One region of the Mesorhizobium sp. WSM3879 genome, then DNA from elsewhere that is predicted to be linked to it. Evidence: predicted binding sites of a transcription regulator. Region 1 holds the regulator's gene; each other region holds the start of a gene.
The links. The regulator LexA, encoded in region 1, represses DNA repair genes until DNA is damaged. The targets are predictions, from matches to a motif close to TGTTCNNNNTGTGTTCNG.
Positions count from the first base shown of each region.

Region 2: the regulator LexA is predicted to act here: its motif matches at 1,320-1,337, upstream of CK218_RS17160 (helicase-related protein).
Region 3: the regulator LexA is predicted to act here: its motif matches at 1,750-1,767, upstream of recA (recombinase RecA).
Region 4: the regulator LexA is predicted to act here: its motif matches at 1,416-1,433, upstream of CK218_RS22945 (UvrD-helicase domain-containing protein).

Region 1 is NZ_NSFZ01000004.1:289,957-293,087, forward strand. Features, by position in the region: gene glp (gephyrin-like molybdotransferase Glp) at 1-798, shown strand, start outside; gene lexA (transcriptional repressor LexA) at 915-1,649, shown strand; gene CK218_RS11370 (ComEC/Rec2 family competence protein) at 1,633-3,131, opposite strand, start outside.
Region 2 is NZ_NSFZ01000007.1:61,965-65,095, reverse strand. Features, by position in the region: gene CK218_RS17165 (beta-ketoacyl-ACP reductase) at 58-780, shown strand; gene CK218_RS17160 (helicase-related protein) at 1,528-3,131, shown strand, end outside.
Region 3 is NZ_NSFZ01000004.1:479,932-483,062, reverse strand. Features, by position in the region: gene CK218_RS12335 (pseudouridine-5'-phosphate glycosidase) at 1-555, opposite strand, end outside; gene CK218_RS12330 (carbohydrate kinase family protein) at 606-1,544, opposite strand; gene recA (recombinase RecA) at 1,825-2,925, shown strand.
Region 4 is NZ_NSFZ01000011.1:118,333-121,463, forward strand. Features, by position in the region: gene CK218_RS22945 (UvrD-helicase domain-containing protein) at 1-1,375, opposite strand, end outside; gene CK218_RS22950 (glucose/quinate/shikimate family membrane-bound PQQ-dependent dehydrogenase) at 1,558-3,131, shown strand, end outside.

The DNA.
Region 1 (3,131 bases):
GGCCTCGACTTCTGCGAGGGCGACCTGCTCCTCGAAAAAGGCCGCCAGCTCGATCCGGCGGCGCTTTCGCTGGCGGCATCGGCCAACCATCCGAGTCTCAACGTGGTGCGGCAGCCGCTGCTCGCCATCATCGCCACCGGCGACGAATTGCTGCCGCCGGGCAGCGCGCTCGGCCCCGACCAGATCATCTCGTCGAATGCCTATGGCGTCACAGCTACGGCCCAGTCGGTCGGCGCGCGCGCGCTCGACCTCGGCATCGCCGCCGACCGCAAGGACGCGATCGCGGCCCTGGTCAAGAAGGCGGTCAAGGCCGGCACCGACGTCATCGTCACGCTTGGCGGCGCCTCCGTCGGCGACCACGACCTGATCCACGACGTGCTGACCGGCGAAGGCATGCAGCTCGACTTCTGGAAGATCGCCATGCGTCCCGGCAAGCCGTTGATGTTTGGCCGGCTCGGCGACATTCGCTGCATCGGCCTGCCCGGCAATCCGGTCGCAAGCCTGGTCTGCTCGCAGCTGTTCCTGAAGCCGCTTCTGGCGCGGCTGGGCGGCCGGTCCTGCCGGCAGGAAATCCGCATGGCCCGGCTAGGCGTCGCAATGCACGCCAACGATCTCAGGCAGGACTATGTGCGCGCCGTGGTCCGCGAAGATGCGGGGGCGTTGATCGCAACACCGTTCGGCATCCAGGATTCCTCGATGTTGAGGATTCTCGCCGATGCCAATGGCCTGATCGTGCGCCAACCCTTCGCACCGGCGGCTGAAGCCGGCGAGGAATGCAGCGTTCTGATGTTACGCTGAACAAAACGTCAACACATTCACTAAACTTTAAACGGTTGCGGAACACAACTGGAACAGATAGTGTTTGTTCTGGGTTTGTTTTTCTGATTCTGGTTTCAGAACCCATGGGGGCCGCCATGCTGACGCGCAAACAACATGAACTGCTGATGTTCATCCATGAACGGCTCAAGGAAAGCGGCATTCCGCCGTCTTTCGATGAGATGAAGGAAGCGCTCGACCTTGCCTCGAAATCGGGCATCCACCGCCTGATCACGGCGCTGGAGGAGCGCGGTTTCATTCGCCGGCTGCCGAACCGGGCGCGTGCCCTTGAAGTGCTGCGCCTACCTGACTCGATCGCGCCCGGCCTCAATGCGGCGAAGAAATTCTCGCCGAGCGTCATCCAGGGCGGCCAAGGCAATCTCGGCCGCCAGATCAAACCCGCGGCGCCCGCCCGCACGCCGACGCCCAGCAATGACGACGACGCCGGTTCAGCCGTCTCCATCCCGGTGATGGGTCGCATTGCCGCCGGCGTGCCGATCGACGCCATCCAGCACCAGACGCATTCGATCACAGTGCCGCCGGACATGATCGCGGGCGGCGAGCACTACGCGCTCGAGGTCAAAGGCGACTCGATGATCGAGGCCGGCATCTTCGACGGCGACACGGTCATCATCCGCAACGCCAGCACTGCGAGCCCCGGGGAGATCGTCGTGGCGCTGGTCGACGACGAGGAGGCGACGCTGAAGCGCTTCCGCCGCAAGGGCGCCTCCATCGCGCTCGAGGCTGCCAATCCGGCCTATGAGACGCGCATCTTCGGTCCCGATCGCGTCAAGGTTCAGGGCAAGCTCGTCGGGCTCATCCGCCGCTACTGAGGGGCTGCGGCTTGGCTTCCTTCTCGGGCTTCTTGTAAGGCGCCAACCCCCTCGCCTCACGCGAGTAGCGCCGCTGTTCGTGCCAAGGGCGGTACGGTTTTTCGACGGCGTATTGAATGGTTGCTCGCGCCGTCGCCGATTGCGGATCGAAGAAGACGGCGGCACTGCCGTCGCGCGCGAGCTGCCGCTTGGTGACGACGAGGATACGTGGATCGCGGCAGGGATTGTAGGCCGTGGCGTCGTTGATGACGATGAGGTCTGCGAAGTCGCAGGCAGGCCGGGCAGCTTCGCGGTTCTCGGCGAGCGCGACGATCGCGCCTGATGGATGCCGGCCAATGCAGAGATCGCCCGTGCAGTAAAAGGGCGATCCAGGCGGCAGGTCGACCGGATCGGCCAAGTCCAGCGTGCCCTTGGCGAATGTCTCCGGCGGCACGATCGTTTCGGCCTTGAGCGCACGTTTCCAGTTATCGGTGGTGAACTCGTTGGAGCGGGCGCGATTGATGGCGAGTTCGCCGCCGCCGATCGGCATCGCCACCAGATGCGCGTCCTCCGAGATCAGCAGGTCCGGCGTGCGCACCTGCGGGATGATCATGACGGCCGCGGCAGCGAAAGGAATTGCGGTCAGCCTGAGCCACGTAGTCGCCATCGTGGCGATGACGAGCGCGATCGTCGCCAGCAGCACCGAATGGATCGAGATCAGGCCCACGGCATCGACCGGCGACCACTCCGAAATCCACGCCGAGATCGCGATCATCGCCGCCAGGCCCTTGCCCATCAAATAGAGGAAGGGCCCGTCGAAGCCGAACGGCATCATGACCGCGCTGGCGACGGCCAGAAACATCACGATCGTGACGATCGGCATGATCGCGAGATTGGCCAGCAGGCTGAGCGGCGAGACGCGCTGGAAATGCCAGATGGCAAACAGCGCCGTGGCACTTCCGGCAATGATCGACGTCATTGCGGCGCCACCTGCTCCGACTGCCAGTTTGTGCGACATGAACCGCAGGAACGAACGCTTTTCCGGCGGCGCTCTCACCTTGCCGGCGCGGTAGTCGGACCAGCCGGCATAGGCGCCGACAAGGGCGGCGGTTGCCGCGAACGACATCTGAAAGCTCGGGCCAACCACTTCATGCGGCGACACCAGGATGACGGCGATGGCCGAGATCGCCAAATTGCGCATCGTCAGCGCGGCGCGGTCGAAAAGCACGGCGATCAGCATGACGGCCAGCATGATGAAGCTTCGCTCGGCGGCGACCACCAACCCGGAGATGACGAGATAGGCGGCGATCGACATAAGCGCGATTGCCGCGGCATACTTCTTCACCGGCCGGCGTGACGAAAAATCCGGGAACAGCGCAAAGGCGCCGCGCAGCAGAAGCATGACCGTGCCGGCGACCAGCGCCATGTGCAGGCCCGAAATCGAGATGATGTGATAGATGCCGGTCCGCCGCATCGCCTCGTTGATGTCCTCGGGAATGCCGG
Region 2 (3,131 bases), on a different contig from region 1:
TTCCTACTCGCTATTCGCCGCTCCCTACTCGCTCTTCCGACCAAAGGGAGGAAATGCATGAGCAAGGTAGCAATCGTCACGGGCGGATCGCGCGGCATCGGTGCGGCGATATCGGTGGCCCTGAAGAATGCCGGCTATTCGGTCGCCGCGAACTATGCCGGCAATGACGAGGCGGCCCAGAAATTCAACGCCGAGACCGGCATCCCCGTCTACAAATGGTCGGTCGCCGATTATGACGCTTGCGCCGCCGGCATCGCCCAAGTCGAGGCCGATCTCGGTCCGGTCTCGGTGCTGGTCAACAATGCCGGCATCACCCGCGACACCATGTTCCACAAGATGACCCGCGAGCAGTGGAAGGAGGTCATCGACACCAACCTTTCCGGCGTCTTCAACATGACGCATCCGCTATGGAACGGCATGCGCGATAGGAAGTTCGGCCGCGTCATCACCATCTCCTCGATCAACGGCCAGAAAGGCCAGATGGGCCAGGTCAATTATTCGGCCTCGAAAGCCGGCGATATCGGCTTCACCAAGGCGCTTGCCCAGGAAGGCGCCCGCGCCGGCATCACCGTCAACGTTGTTTGCCCAGGCTACATCGCCACCGACATGGTCATGGCCGTGCCGGAAAAAGTGCGGGAATCGATCATCGCTCAGATCCCGGTCGGCCGTCTCGGCGAGCCGGAGGAGATTGCGCGCTGCGTCGTCTTCCTCGCCTCGGAAGACGCAGGCTTCATCACCGGCTCGACGATAAGCGCCAATGGCGGCCAGTATTTCGCCTGAGATCTTATTCGGCTGAACTCTTCTGACACCGATGGCAGGCGGCCCGCCGCAAACGGGCCGCCTGTTTTTGTCTGCGCTCCGGCGGCACCGGGTGGGCATGCCTCAATTTGGAACGCAATACTTAACGGCCTCCTCGCGCCCTGTGGAAACCCGGTTCACATGCTGTGAATTTTTCGGTGCACAAGCTGTGGACAACACCATATCTAGGGGTGAACAAACCGGGAATTTTTGCAGATCGCTGATTCGTCGCCGATTCGTTCCGGCTTTGGCCGAAAAGTTAACGGGCAACGCCGGAAACAGCGCGAAAAAGATTAACGACGATTAGGAAAGATCAACCATTTCATAATGTTCGCGGCCGCGCTCAAGTCCGTCGCGGTCGCTCTCCCACAAAGGTTAACGACGCTCCGGCACCAGCGCGAGCCAAGCACGAAACGGGCCAATTCACAGATTCAGCATGTGGTGAGACTCATGGCCAAAAAATCCACATGTAGCCGTGAACAAAACCTGAATCAGAGTGAGTCAGTGATTCGTCGCCGATTCGTTCCAGACTCGTTCCAACGGTTAATCAACCGCGGATTTTGACCTTGCCTGTCGTCGCGCCATCTCTTGATGGGAACATTCCGCTTTCCCTTGATGGGAACATTCCGCTTTCGCTTCGCGTCTGAAATCCCTATGTGTGCCCTGTCACACGCGACGGAACCGCCGCGTCCCCGACAACAAGCGGCAGAAAGCCTCATTTCCGAGCCGATGAATATCCAGCCGAAACCCTCCCAGCCGCTGATCCTTTCCGGCCGCGACGTGACGGCCGTGCTCGGCCCCACCAACACCGGCAAGACCCATCTCGCCATCGAGCGCATGGTAGCGCACGACACCGGCATCATCGGTCTGCCGCTGAGGCTCCTTGCCCGCGAAGTCTATACACGCGTCTGCGAGAAGGTCGGCGCCAGCAAGGTGGCGCTGATCACCGGCGAAGAGAAGATCGTGCCGGCGAGCGCGAGATATTCCGTCTGCACCGTGGAGGCGATGCCGCGAGAGACCGATGCCGCCTTCGTCGCCATCGACGAGGTGCAGCTCGCCGGCGACCTCGAACGCGGCCACATCTTCACCGACCGCATCCTGCATCTGCGCGGCCGCCAGGAGACGCTGCTTCTGGGCGCCGCCACCATGCACGGCATCCTGCAACGCCTGCTGAAGGGCGTCTCGGTGGTGACGCGGCCGCGGCTGTCGCATCTTGCCTATGCCGGCTCGAAGAAGCTCACCCGCCTGCCGCGGCGCACGGCGATCGTCGCCTTCTCCGCCGACGAGGTCTATGCCATCGCCGAATTGATCCGCCGCCAGCAGGGCGGTGCTGCCGTCGTTCTCGGCGCACTCAGTCCCCGCACCCGCAATGCCCAGGTGGAGATCTTCCAGTCGGGCGACGTCGACTATCTGGTCGCCACCGATGCCATCGGCATGGGCCTGAACCTCGACCTCGAGCACGTCGCCTTCGCCCAGAACCGCAAGTTCGACGGCTACCAATACCGCAACCTGACCGCCGCCGAGCTAGGCCAGATCGCGGGGCGTGCCGGCCGACACCTGCGCGACGGCACCTTCGGCGTTACCGGCCAGGTCGATCCGTTCGACGAGGATCTGGTCAAGAAGATCGAGGCGCACGATTTCGACCCGGTGAAGGTGCTGCAGTGGCGCACCGCCGATTTCGATTTTGCCAGCCTCGATGCCCTGAAACGCTCGATCGAGACCAACGCGCCGGTCGAAGGGCTGACCCGGGCACTGCCGGCGGTCGACGCTCAGGCGCTGGAACATTTGTCGCGCGACGCCGACATCAGGACGCTTGCCACCGGCAGGGAGCGCGTGGCGCTGCTGTGGGAAGCCTGCGCGCTGCCGGACTACCGCAAGATCGCGCCCGCCCAGCATGCCGACCTCATCGCCTCGATCTACATGGACCTTGCACGCCATGGCCATGTCGATGAGAATTACATGGCCGAGCAGGTGCGGCGAGCCGACACCACGGATGGTGATATCGACACGCTGTCGCACCGGATCGCCCAGATCCGCACCTGGACCTTCGTCTCCAACCGACCGGGCTGGCTGGCCGATCAGCTACACTGGCAGGAAAAGACGCGCGAAATCGAAGACAGATTGTCGGATGCACTGCATGAGCGGTTGACGAAACGCTTCGTAGACCGCAGGACTTCCGTCCTCATGCGGCGCCTTAGAGAAAATACCATGCCTGAAGCTGAAATCAGCCCAACCGGAACCGTGCTCGTCGAAGGCCATCACGTCGGCGAGCTGCAGGGATTCCGCTTCACCGCCGACCAGAGCGCCGGCGGCGAGGACGCCAAGGCGGTGCG
Region 3 (3,131 bases), 190 kb from region 1:
GCCGATGACTGGCACGCCGCGCGTCTCCAGCACTTCCAGCGTCTTTTCGATGTCGAGGATCGCCTTGGCGCCGGCCGAGACGACGACGACCGGCGTGCGCGCCAGCTCGTCGAGGTCGGCCGAGATGTCAAAACTCTTTTCGGCGCCCTTGTGGACGCCGCCGATGCCGCCGGTGGCGAAGACCTTTATGCCGGCCATGTGCGCGGCGATCATGGTGGCGGCCACGGTGGTGCCGCCGGTGCGCTTTTGGGCGACGGCAAAGCCGATATCGGCACGCGACAGCTTCATGGCGTCGCCGGTCATGGCAAGCGATTCGCGCTCGCCATCGGAAAGGCCAATCTTGATGCGGCCATCGACCACGGCGATCGTCGCCGCCACCGCGCCGCCATCGGCGATGATCTGCTCGACCTTGGCGGCCATCGCGCCATTGTCGGGGTATGGCATGCCGTGCGTGATGATGGTGCTTTCCAGCGCCACCACAGGCCGCCCGGCGGCAAGCGCCTCCACCACTGGCGGATGAATGTCGATGAAGGGGCGGGCGGTTTCGGGCGTCATGTCCGTTCTCCACTCCGGAGAAAACACTCCGGCAAGATAGTTTTGTGGCCCTATGCCACCACCCGTGCCTCGGGCACAAGGGCAAGCGCCTGGCCGAAACTGCCGGCGGTGAAAGACGGTACCGCCTCGGCGCTCTCGATGGCGAGCATCGCCGCGGCAACACCTTCGCGCAGTGCCTTCCGCAAAGGCAGCCCGCGCAGCAGCGCGGCAACCGTTGCTCCGGTCAGGGCGTCGCCGGCGCCGGTTACGTCGGCAACTCGTCGCGGGGAGGGCGGGTCGATGGCGAAGACGCCCGATTGGTCGAAGCCGAGCACCGGAGCCCTGCCGGCCGTGATCACGCCTGCCGTCAAGCTCAGCCGCCTGAGTTCCCCGACAAGACCGCGGCCGGAAATATCCGCACCAGCCAGCGCCGCCGCCTCTCGGCGGTTCATGAACAGCAGCGAAAGATTGCCGAGCAGCGGCGCTAGCCGCACCACCTTGGCCGGCGAGATGGCGATGGCGAAAATCGGCCTGTCGCCGGCTTGCGCAACCAGACGCTCGAGGGCCGCCGTCGGCAGGTTCGCGTCGCAGAGGATCGCGTCTGCCTCGGCGATCGCCTCGCGCACCTTGGCGCGGCGGATCTGCTTGGGGAAGGCGAGGTCGTAAAGGCCCATATCGGCAAAGCCGACGATCAGCTCCCCCTCGCTGTCGATCAGCGCAGTGTAGCTCGGCGTCGTGCGGTCGAGGAACACCGCCGAAAGGTCGGCAATGCCGGCCTCGTCGATCGCCGATGCGACGGTCTCACCCGCCGCATCGCCGCCGCGCACCGAAAGCAGCGAGGCCGAGACGCCGCGCTTCACAATGCTGCGCAGCGCGTTGAAGACGCCGCCGCCGACATCCTCGCGCATGATGCCGGGATTGGATGCGGCGGGCACGTAAGGGCCCGAGACCTGGCCGCGCCGGTCGATATGGGCGCCGCCCAGCGCCAGGATGTTTGGGGATGTCGGCATGCCGCGGAGGTGACCTCGTTGATTGTTTGCGTGCGCACACTAGGTTTCCGCGCATCGCCCCGCAATCGGGTCGCGATTCGGGCCGCCCGGATAACGAGATCTCGCTTGGATCAGCAGCACTGGTTCACGCCATCTCTAATGAGACAAAAATAGAACAAATCCAGATATTGTTTGTTTTCCAGTCATTTGCTGCCTCTTGCCAGATGAGAACAAAAAAGGTACAAACTGGCAGGGATCACGGATTGTCCGGCCTTCATTGACGACCAAGGGGTGATGTATCATGGCTCAGAATAGTTTGCGGCTTGTAGAGGATAAGGCAGTGGACAAATCAAAGGCTCTGGATGCGGCGCTGTCGCAAATCGAGCGCGCTTTCGGCAAGGGCTCGATCATGCGGCTCGGTGCCAATGAGCAGGTGGTCGAGATCGAAACCGTGCCGACGGGATCGCTCGGGCTGGACATCGCGCTCGGCGTCGGCGGGTTGCCGCGCGGCCGCATCATCGAAATCTACGGGCCGGAAAGCTCGGGCAAGACGACGCTGGCGCTGCACACGGTTGCGGAAGCCCAGAAGAAGGGCGGTATCTGCGCCTTCGTCGATGCCGAGCACGCGCTCGATCCGGTCTATGCCCGCAAGCTCGGCGTAGACCTCGAAAACCTCCTGATCTCGCAGCCCGACACGGGTGAGCAGGCGCTGGAGATCTGCGACACGCTGGTGCGCTCCGGCGCCATCGACGTTCTGGTGGTCGATTCGGTGGCGGCGCTGACGCCGCGCGCCGAAATCGAGGGCGAGATGGGCGACGCGCTGCCCGGCCTGCAGGCCCGTCTGATGAGCCAGGCGCTGCGCAAGCTGACCGCATCGATCTCGCGCTCCAACACCATGGTCATCTTCATCAACCAGATCCGTATGAAGATCGGCGTCATGTTCGGCTCGCCGGAAACCACGACCGGCGGCAATGCGCTGAAATTCTACGCCTCGGTGCGCCTCGACATCCGCCGCATCGGCTCGGTCAAGGATCGCGACGAAGTGGTCGGCAACCAGACCCGCGTCAAGGTGGTGAAGAACAAGCTGGCTCCGCCCTTCAAGGTGGTCGAGTTCGACATCATGTATGGCGAGGGCGTGTCGAAGACCGGCGAGCTCGTCGATCTCGGGGTCAAGGCCGGCGTGGTCGAGAAGTCGGGCGCCTGGTTCTCCTACAATTCGCAGCGTCTCGGTCAGGGCCGTGAGAACGCCAAGCTTTTCCTGCGCGACAATCCGGACACAGCGCGCGAGATCGAGCTGGCGCTGAGGCAGAATGCCGGGCTGATCGCCGAAAAATTCCTCGAGAACGGCGGCTCCGAAGGCGGTGGTGACGACAGCTTCGAGGACGAGGCTGGCGCGATGTAGGCACTGCCGGAGTTCGGCCATAATCCGGATCCATTATCTAAAGCTGATGTAATCGAGTTCCCTAGTACTGCGTTCGAACCGCCGGCCTTCGTGCCGGCGGTTTACGTTTGGGGGCGAGGGCACAGGCCGCCCAGCCTGAGGATTGGCCTTGGTTCCGTGTTTCTGGACAGGGTCAAGAGCTACGGCTAAAAGGCCAATCTATCTTC
Region 4 (3,131 bases), on a different contig from region 1:
GGAAGGACGCGCGCACCAGGATCGCCATATCGTTGAGGTTGTGCTTTTGCCGCTGGTAGGCCTCGATCGCCTCGCCGATGGCGCGCGCCTCTTCCTCCGAATCCCAGGCGGCATGGACATGCACCTTATCGTCCTCGGGGTCGTTGCGGTCGGTGAACAGCGTCTTGCCGAAGCGGCCCTCATTGTGGGCGATAAGATGCGAAGCCGCACCCAGTATATGCGCGGTGGAGCGGTAGTTGCGCTCCAGCCTGATGATGGTGGCGCCCGGAAAATCCTTGTCGAAGCGCAGGATATTGTCGACCTCGGCGCCGCGCCAGCCATAGATCGACTGGTCGTCGTCGCCGACGCAGCAAATGTTGACAGTGGATTGACGCCGGTTTCCCTCCCCCTTGAGGGGAGGGTGGCCGGGTGAAGCCCGGTCGGGAGGGGTCCTCGCGGCAGTGCTCGACGCTCCGGCGCCTGATGACTGGGCGGCGCCTTCCGCGGCGACCCCCTCCGTCCGCTTCGCGGACACCTCCCCCTCAAGGGGGGAGGATTGCGGCCTCTGCGCCAACAAGCGCAGCCACATGTATTGAGCGGTGTTGGTGTCCTGGTACTCGTCGACCAGGATGTATTTGAACTTGTGGTGATAGTCCTTCAGCACGTCCGGATAGGCGCGGAAGATGCGGATCGGGTGATAGAGGAGATCGCCGAAGTCGCAGGAATTCAGCGTCTGCAGCCGTTCCTGATAGGCCTTGTAGAGCTGGCGCCCCTTGCCGTTGCCGAAGCTGCGCGCGTCGCCTTCCGGAATCTCGTCGGGGCCAAGGCCCTTGTTCTTCCAGTTGTCGATCATCTGCGCGAAGGTCTTGGCCGGCCAGCGCTTGTCGTCCAGACTTTCGGCTTGGATCAGCTGCTTGATCAGCCGGACCACGTCATCGGTATCGAGGATGGTGAAATCGGATTTCAATCCGGCAAGCTCGGCATGGCGGCGCAGCAGCTTGACCCCGATCGAGTGGAAGGTGCCGAGCCAGGGCATGCCCTCGACATTCTGCTCGCCGATCAGCAAGCCGATGCGCTGCTTCATCTCGCGCGCGGCCTTGTTGGTGAAGGTGACGGCGAGAATCTGCGAGGGGAAGGCCCTGCCGGTGGCAAGGATGTGGGCGATTCGCGTGGTGAGCACCCGCGTCTTGCCGGTGCCGGCGCCGGCCAGCACCAGAACCGGGCCTTCGGTCGTTTCAACAGCGAGCCGCTGTTCGGGATTGAGGCCGTTCAGATAATCGGGCGCACGGTTCTGCGCGTTGCGTGCGGCCATGGCGCGCGCGGCAAGACCGGATGGGGCGGCGGGCCGCGCATTCGGTTCGTCAAAAAAGGGCATGTCTTCCGAAAAGCCGGACATCGCCCCCGAATGTAGTGATTCGGCAGCGAAAGGCCAGAAGTGTCTCCGTTTTGTTCTAGTTGTTCCTGTTCGGGGCCGCCTTGACAGGCGCAACTTGCGAGAGAAAGCTGCCAACAGGGCAGGGACGGCAAGCCGTTGCCTCAGAGGCGCCGCAAGCGCGCAACAGTCGAAGGAGTATCGTCTTGGCTGTCACCATCACCTCCCTCGTCCTTTTGCTTATCGGCCTGGTCCTCGGCGGCGGCGGCATCTGGCTGGTGACGTTGGGTGGCAGCTGGTACTACCTGATTGCCGGACTGGCCTTCCTGATCACCGCCTGGCTCGTTTTCCGCCGCAGATCGACAGGGCTCTGGCTCTATGCCGCGATCGTGCTCGCCTCGCTGTGCTGGGCGGTGTGGGAAACCGGCTTTGATTGGTGGCAGCTCGGCCCGCGCGGCGGCATCATCGTTCTCATCGCGCTCTGGCTGCTGACGCCATGGGCCAGGCGGGGATTCACCGGTCCGGACGGACGCGCTCCGCTCATCCTGGCGGTGCTCGCATCGCTTGCAGTGGCCGGCTATTCGATGACCGCCGATCCGAAGGACATCGGCGGCACGCTCAACACCGATAAGGTGACGCCGACGGCCAATCTCGGCGGCGACATGCCGGCGGGCGAATGGCATTTCTACGGCCGCACGCCGTTCGGCCAGCGTTACTCGCCGCTCGCTCAGATCACGCCGGATAATGTCGCCAAGCTGCAGCCGGCCTGGACCTACCGCACCGGCGACATGAAGGGTCCGGACGACATCGGCGAGACGACCTATCAGGTAACGCCACTCAAGGTCGGTGATGCGCTCTACATCTGCACGCCCCACAATTTCGCCATCGCCATCGATGCCGCGACCGGCAAGGAGAAATGGCGCTACGACCCGAAGATCAAGCTCGATCCCAACCGCCAGCACCAGACCTGCCGCGGAGTTTCCTATTACGCCGATGCGAAGATCGCGGCGGGCCAGCCCTGCGCGGCACGCATCTACCTGCCGACTTCGGACGCCCGGCTGATCGCTCTCGATGCCGCGAACGGGCAAGTTTGTCCGTCCTTCGCCGAAGGTGGCACGCTGAACCTGATGGCCAACATGCCCTTTCCGAAGTCGGGCTATTACTATTCGACCTCGGCGCCGCTCATCCTCGCCGGCAAGATCATCGTTGGGGGCGCGGTCAACGACAATTATTCGACCGAGGAGCCGTCGGGCGTCATCCGCGCCTATGACGCGGGCACCGGCGCGCTGTTGTGGAATTGGGATTCCGGCAAACCGGATCAGACGACGCCGCTGCCGGCGGGGCAGAACTACACCAACAACTCGCCCAACATGTGGTCAACGGCGAGCGCCGACGAGAAGCTTGGCCTGCTCTACCTGCCGCTCGGCAACCAGACGCCCGACCAGCTCGGCATGGGCCGCAGCGCCGATGTCGAAAAATTCTCCTCCTCGATCACTGCGCTCGACCTCAACACCGGACAGTTGCGCTGGGTGCGCCAGACGGTGCATCACGACCTGTGGGACATGGACGTGCCGGCGCAGCCGACGCTGGTCGACATCACGACGGGGAGCGGCGTGGTGCCGGCACTGGTAGGGCCGACCAAGCAGGGCGATCTTTATGTGCTCGATCGGCGCAATGGCGAACCGATCATTCCGGTGAAGGAAGTGCCGGCACCGGGCGGAGCGATCGAAGGCGACCATACCTCGCCGACGCAGCCGTCGTCCGACCTGTCGTTCAACCC